2 regions of the Enterobacter sp. Taxon_8 genome follow, and region 1 is predicted to be linked to the other one. Evidence: predicted binding sites of a transcription regulator. Region 1 holds the regulator's gene; the other holds the start of a gene.
What was found. The regulator CRP, encoded in region 1, controls carbon source genes, mostly activating them, when cyclic AMP is high. The targets are predictions, from matches to a motif close to ATGTGANNNNNNTCACAT.
Positions count from the first base shown of each region.

Region 2: a site for CRP is predicted at 1,661-1,678, ahead of AC4IBF_RS14905 (ABC-F family ATPase). Genes of this name have one in related genera too.

Region 1 is NZ_CM177989.1:394,292-397,710, forward strand. Features, by position in the region: gene AC4IBF_RS01785 (YccS/YhfK family putative transporter) at 1-807, opposite strand, end outside; gene crp (cAMP-activated global transcriptional regulator CRP) at 865-1,497, opposite strand; gene AC4IBF_RS01795 (OsmC family protein) at 1,809-2,213, shown strand; gene AC4IBF_RS01800 (phosphoribulokinase) at 2,280-3,149, opposite strand; gene AC4IBF_RS01805 (YheU family protein) at 3,180-3,398, opposite strand; gene AC4IBF_RS01810 (hydrolase) at 3,395-3,419, opposite strand, start outside.
Region 2 is NZ_CM177989.1:3,127,494-3,130,912, reverse strand. Features, by position in the region: gene AC4IBF_RS14915 (GntR family transcriptional regulator) at 1-512, shown strand, start outside; gene ldtB (L,D-transpeptidase) at 555-1,475, opposite strand; gene AC4IBF_RS14905 (ABC-F family ATPase) at 1,698-3,293, shown strand; gene AC4IBF_RS14900 (glycoside hydrolase family 31 protein) at 3,377-3,419, opposite strand, start outside.

The DNA of each region.
Region 1 (3,419 bases):
CGCGTTCCAGCGGATCACCGCTTCGGCGTGGCTGCGCTCGACCAGCTTTTGTACCTCCTGCGGGTGGTGCAGGCTCACGGAGATATGTTCCTGTAGATCCAGCCCGACCTGGAAGGTGCGCAGCAGGCGTTTGTACTCGTGGTTCTTGTTGGCGGCGAGCATGTGTAGCTGCTGATAGCACTGGCTTATGAGATCCACCACCTTCTGCTGGCGCGTCAGCAGCGGCGGTAAGGATTTTTCCGGATCGGTATGCTGGGTGAGCAGGGTGTATTTGGCCTCGCAGTAATCCGCAAGCTGCACATAGAGCAGGCTCAGGGATTCGCGCAGCGGCTGTTCCCGCCACAGCCAGAACCAAAACCAGTTAAACAGCCCGTACCAGAGCGTCCCCAGAGCGTAGATCAGCAGCGGCTCCCACACCGGCATATTCCCGGCGAGACTCAGCGTGAAGATGGCCGCAATCAGCGACGCGGGAAGCAGGCGGGCGTGCAGCGAACTGATTTCCGCCGTGACGCCGAGGGTCATCGCCAGCACGGTCAGGATCAGCGGCAGCGGGATATCACGAGCCAGTAAAAGCTGTACGGCGAGGCTACAGCCCGCAAACAGGCAGCCGCCAACGATCAGGCGTTTGAAAAAGCGCTTATGCGGCGTGTCCAGACCGGCGATGTTGCAGCAGGCGGGCACGAGGGAAAACAGCAGGCCCTGCTGAAGATGTCCGAGGATCAGGCCTATGGCCACAGGAAGACACAACACCAGCGTTTGTCGCAGTGCGTAGTTAACTTCCGGGTGATAGATCAGCCTGCGCCACATGGGGAGTAGAGACAAAAACGGCGTGACACCTTGCGATGGCACGCCGTTTAAGCGGAATTAACGCGTTCCGTAGACCACGATGGTTTTACCGTGGGCGGAGATCAGGTTTTGATCTTCCAGCATTTTCAGGATACGGCCTACTGTTTCACGGGAGCAACCGACGATCTGACCAATTTCCTGACGGGTAATTTTAATTTGCATGCCGTCCGGGTGGGTCATGGCGTCTGGCTGTTTCGCCAGGTTCAGCAGGGTTTGTGCGATACGGCCGGTAACGTCCAGGAAGGCGAGGTTACCCACTTTCTCTGAGGTGACCTGCAGACGGCGTGCCATCTGGGAAGAAAGACGCATCAGAATGTCAGGATTAACCTGAATCAGCTGACGGAACTTCTTGTAAGAAATTTCAGCCACTTCACATGCTGTCTTTGCACGAACCCAGGCGCTACGTTCCTGGCCCTCTTCAAACAGGCCCAGTTCACCGATGAAATCGCCCTGGTTCAGATAAGAAAGGATCATCTCTTTCCCTTCTTCATCTTTGATCAGCACTGCCACCGAGCCTTTAACGATGTAATACAACGTTTCCGCTTTTTCACCCTGGTGAATCAGCGTGCTCTTTGATGGGTACTTATGAATGTGGCAATGAGACAAGAACCATTCGAGAGTCGGGTCTGTTTGCGGTTTGCCAAGCACCATGCGCTGTTATCCTCTGTTATAAGCTGTCACCAGAGTCATCAGATGCATCCGGACTCTGGGGTTGCAATCGAATTCTTACCCATACCCTGGGAAGTCGGCTACCGTAACGTTTCGCAGCCAGTAAAGTTTGATGTCCTCTGCATACATGTGTAACGTCAATGTATTACTGTAGCATCCAGAGTGTTTTAGCATAGCTTTCGCCGCGTGTCTCCTGGTGTCTCGCTTCAGCATGATGCAGGTCGCCTTCCATTGCGAGAAATGTAACGCACGCGTAATCTGTCACCAAAAATGCAACGTTGGAGTTTAAGAATATGCAAGCGCGCGTGAAATGGGTTGAAGGTTTAACGTTCCTGGGCGAATCCGCGTCAGGGCACCAGATTTTAATGGACGGTAACTCCGGCGATAAAGCGCCAAGCCCAATGGAAATGGTGCTGATGGCGGCAGGCGGATGCAGCGCCATTGACGTGGTGTCGATTCTGCAAAAAGGTCGTCATGACGTGACGGATTGTGAGGTTAAACTCACCTCAGAACGGCGTGAAGAGGCGCCACGTCTGTTCACCCATATTAACCTGCACTTTGTGGTCACAGGTAAAGAACTAAAAGACGCGGCGGTCTCGCGTGCGGTGGATCTGTCTGCGGAGAAGTACTGCTCTGTGGCATTAATGCTGGAGAAAGCGGTAAAAATCACGCATTCGTATGAAGTGATCGAGGCGTGATTGATGGGGCATCGTGCGTGTTGATGCCCTCACCCTAACCCTCTCCCACAGGGAGAGGGAACATGCTCACGCAATCTGCTTCCCTTCCATCAGTCGCTCCACCAGCGGCGTCATGATGAGCTCCATCGCCAGCCCCATTTTTCCGCCCGGCACGACCAATGTATTCATGTGCGAAATAAACGAGCCCTGCAGCATGGCCAGTAGCCAGGGGTAATCAATGCCTTCGAGATTGCGGAAATGGATCACCACAAAGCTCTCATCCAGGGATGGGATACTTTTGGCGGCAAACGGGTTGGAGGTATCCACCGTCGGCACGCGCTGGAAGTTGATATGGGTGCGGGAGAACTGCGGCGTCAGGAAGTTGATGTAATCTTCCATGGAGCGTACCACCGAGTCCATTACCGCCTCTCGCGAATGGCCACGTTCGCTCATGTCGCGCGTCAGCTTCTGGATCCACTCCAGGTTCACGATAGGGACCACACCGACCAGCAGGTCCACGTGGCGCGCCACATCGTGTTGCGGGGTGACCACGCCGCCGTGTAATCCTTCGTAAAACAGGACGTCAGTGGGTTCCGGCAGCGGTTGCCATGGGGTAAAGGTTCCCGGCACCTGATTCCAGGGAACGGCTTCATCATAGGTATGCAGATACTTGCGGGACTGCCCTTTGCCGCTCTGACCATACTCGATAAAGGTTTGTTCCAGCAGGCCGAAGTCGTTGGCCTCCGGGCCGAAGTAGCTGATGTGTTTACCCAGATCGCGCGCCTTACGGATGGCCATGTCCATTTCAGGACGCGTGTAGCGGTGAAAGCTGTCGCCCTCGACCTCCGCCGCACGGAGATTCAGCTGGGCGAAAATCTTGCGAAATGCGAGGCTTGTGGTGGTGGTTCCCGCACCACTCGACCCCGTAACGGCTATAACCGGATGTCTGGCAGACATAGCAACTCCCTGACTGAAAAGGGTGGAAGATCAGCCGTGAAACGCGTTGCGGGGCATGATATTGACCGTCTCATGCAGTTCTGACCACACCAGCACCACGTCGCCGCTTTTCAGCTGGCGCTTTACATCGTTGACCTTTTGCTCAAGCGAGCGTTCCTGTTCACCATAATCGGTGCCTTCGCGTAATACAAAGCTTTCAATCAGATTATCGAGCGTTTCGGGAGCCAGATCCTGCCAGGGAATAATCATTTTGCACCGTCCAGATAAGGG
Region 2 (3,419 bases), 1.8 Mb from region 1:
AAAACTTCCTCCAGCTCTCGCAGTGGGATCTCTCCGGCAGCGACTACTTCGGCGCGACTAAAACCTGGGAACACCTGGGCAAGGTAACCAGCCAGGTGGTGCATTTTGAGCTGCGCTTCCCGAACGAGAAAGAGCAGGCGTCGCTGATGATCAATGCCGATGCGCCGATCTATGACTTCATTCGCCTGCGTTTGCTGAACGGTGAACCTATGTCGCTGGATTCCACGGTGATGCCGATGAATCTGGTGCCGGGCCTGACGAAAAATCATCTTGAAGGTTCAGTGTTCCAGTACGTGCAGGAGACGCTGGGGCTGAAAATTATGGGGTCGTATCGGGTGGTGCGGGCGCTTAAGCCCAGCGCGCTGGACAGGGAGCATCTGGTCTGCGAGGAAACCGATCCGGTTCTGGAGGTGGAGCAGGTCATTTATCTGGAAGATGGCACAGCGCTGGAGTATGCCCACTGTCACTATCGGTACGACCACGGCGGGATTGTGATCGTGAATAACGGGTAAAAAAAAGCGGGCAACGAGGCCCGCTTTTTTAATGCTTCTCTATCAGTTCAAACGCACCGGCATACCGGAGCGGTTCTGCACGGCCTGGTCAACAATCGCCGTTTCTACGTCAGGCTGAGAAGTCACCGCCTGTACCGCGCTGTTCAGCGTAACAGGGACGACTTCGTTGTTGTTGATCTGGTCTTCGCTGGTGGACAGCGGGTTGTGCACTTCGATGTAGCGGCTGCCGTCTGGCTCAGAGGTCGCTTTCACCGGTTCGTTGATGAACTGCACGCGCGTACCGACCGGCACGTTTTCGAACAGGAATTTAATGTCATCGTTACGCAGGCGCACGCAGCCGTGGCTCACGCGCAGGCCGATACCGAAGTTGGCGTTAGTACCGTGGATAGCGTACAGGCGACCAATGTACAGGGCATACAGACCCATCGGGTTATCCGGGCCTGCCGGTACTACGGCTGGCAGCGGTTCGCCCGCAGCGATGTATTCCGCGTGCATTTTGGCAGTCGGCGTCCAGGTTGGGCCCGCTTTCTTACGCTCGACTTTCGTGGTCCAGTTCATCGGGGTGTCTTTACCCAGCTGGCCGATACCGATTGGCAGCACGATAACGGTGTTGGTGCCTTTCGGGTAGTAATACAGACGCATTTCGGCACTGTTAATCACGATACCTTCATGAACGGTATCCGGCAGGATCAGCTGCTGAGGAATATTCAGCACGGTACCCGCTTTTGGCAGATACGGGTCAACGCCCGGGTTTGCTTCCAGCATGTTAGACAGGCCCAGCTGGTACTGCGCCGCGAAATACTCCAGCGGCTGAGAGTTACCTTCTGGTACCGTCACAACCTGGTTCTGGCCTACCAGACGGCTACCGTCTGTTGGCAGGGGATACGTCACCGCAGACGCGGTCTTACAAAAACCTACTACGGCTAACGCCGCCGCAAAAAGCGTTGTTAATTTCATGTTCATGTTGTGCGAGGTATCTAAGCCATTCTGGCGATGAGTTGATAAGTCTGAATCTGTGATGGGAGCGCATTATATGTGCATTCCCGCTAACAGGGAATTCAGATGTGTACGAAATCACATTTTTTTCGATTTTGTTAAAGTTTAGTGGATTGCCGCAACACGGGATCTCAATTCGGAATTGTGGCATAATGCCATGTTTATCACACTTTTCGCAGGAATCTCCCCGTGTTAGTTACCAGCAACGTCACTATGCAGTTTGGCAGTAAGCCGCTGTTCGAAAACATTTCCGTCAAATTTGGCGGCGGCAACCGTTACGGCCTGATTGGTGCCAACGGTAGCGGAAAATCCACCTTTATGAAGATCCTCGGCGGCGATCTGGAGCCGACCCTCGGCAACGTCTCGCTCGACCCTAACGAGCGTATCGGTAAGCTGCGTCAGGATCAGTTCGCCTTCGAAGAGTTCACCGTGCTCGACACCGTGATCATGGGGCACGCGGAGCTGTGGGAAGTGAAGCAGGAGCGCGATCGCATTTACGCGCTGGCCGAAATGAGCGAAGAAGATGGCTATAAGGTGGCCGATCTGGAAACGCAGTACGGCGAGATGGACGGTTACTCTGCGGAAGCGCGCGCGGGCGAGCTGCTGCTGGGCGTGGGGATCCCTGTTGAACAACATTACGGCCCGATGAGCGAAGTCGCGCCAGGCTGGAAGCTGCGTGTGCTGCTGGCACAGGCGCTGTTCTCTAACCCGGACATCCTGCTGCTCGACGAACCGACGAACAACCTGGACATCGACACCATCCGCTGGCTGGAGCAGACGCTGAACGATCGCGACAGCACCATGATCATCATCTCGCACGACCGTCACTTCCTGAATATGGTCTGTACGCACATGGCGGATCTGGACTACGGCGAGCTGCGCGTGTATCCGGGCAACTACGACGAGTACATGACGGCGGCCACCCAGGCGCGTGAACGTCTGCTGGCGGACAACGCCAAGAAGAAAGCGCAGATTGCCGACCTGCAGTCCTTCGTCAGCCGCTTCAGCGCTAACGCCTCTAAATCGCGTCAGGCGACCTCGCGCGCCCGTCAGATTGATAAAATCAAGCTGGAAGAGGTTAAAGCCTCCAGCCGTCAAAACCCGTTCATCCGCTTCGAGCAGGACAAGAAGCTGTTCCGTAACGCGCTGGAAGTGGAAGCTCTTACCAAAGGCTTCGATGAAGGCCCGCTGTTTAAAAACTTCAACCTGCTGCTGGAAGTGGGCGAGAAGATTGCCATTCTGGGCGCCAACGGCGTGGGTAAGTCCACCATGCTGAAAACCCTGGTCGGCGAACTGCAGCCGGACAACGGCACCGTAAAATGGTCCGAAAACGCGCAGATTGGTTACTACGCGCAGGACCATGAATATGAGTTCGAGAATGACCTGACCGTCTTCGACTGGATGAGCCAGTGGAAGCAGGAAGGCGACGACGAGCAGGCGGTACGCAGCATTCTGGGTCGTCTGCTGTTCAGCCAGGACGACATCAAGAAGCCGGCTAAAGTGCTTTCCGGTGGTGAGAAGGGACGCATGCTGTTCGGCAAGCTGATGATGGAAAAACCAAACATCCTGGTGATGGACGAACCGACTAACCACCTGGATATGGAATCGATCGAATCCCTGAACATGGCGCTGGAGATGTATCAGGGCACCCTGATCTTCGTCTCTCACGACCGTGAGTTCGTCAGCTCCCTGGCGACCCGCGTGATCGAAATTACGCCAGAGCGCGTGGTGGACTTCACCGGTAACTACGAAGATTACCTGCGCAGCAAAGGTATCGACGGCTAAAAAAAAGCCCGGTGGCGCTTCGCTTACCGGGCCGACGGGTGACGTTGTAGGCCGGGTAAGGCGAAGCCGCCACCCGGCAATCTTCAGAGCACCCACTCACTCCCTTCAACCCCGTTCACCCGCAGC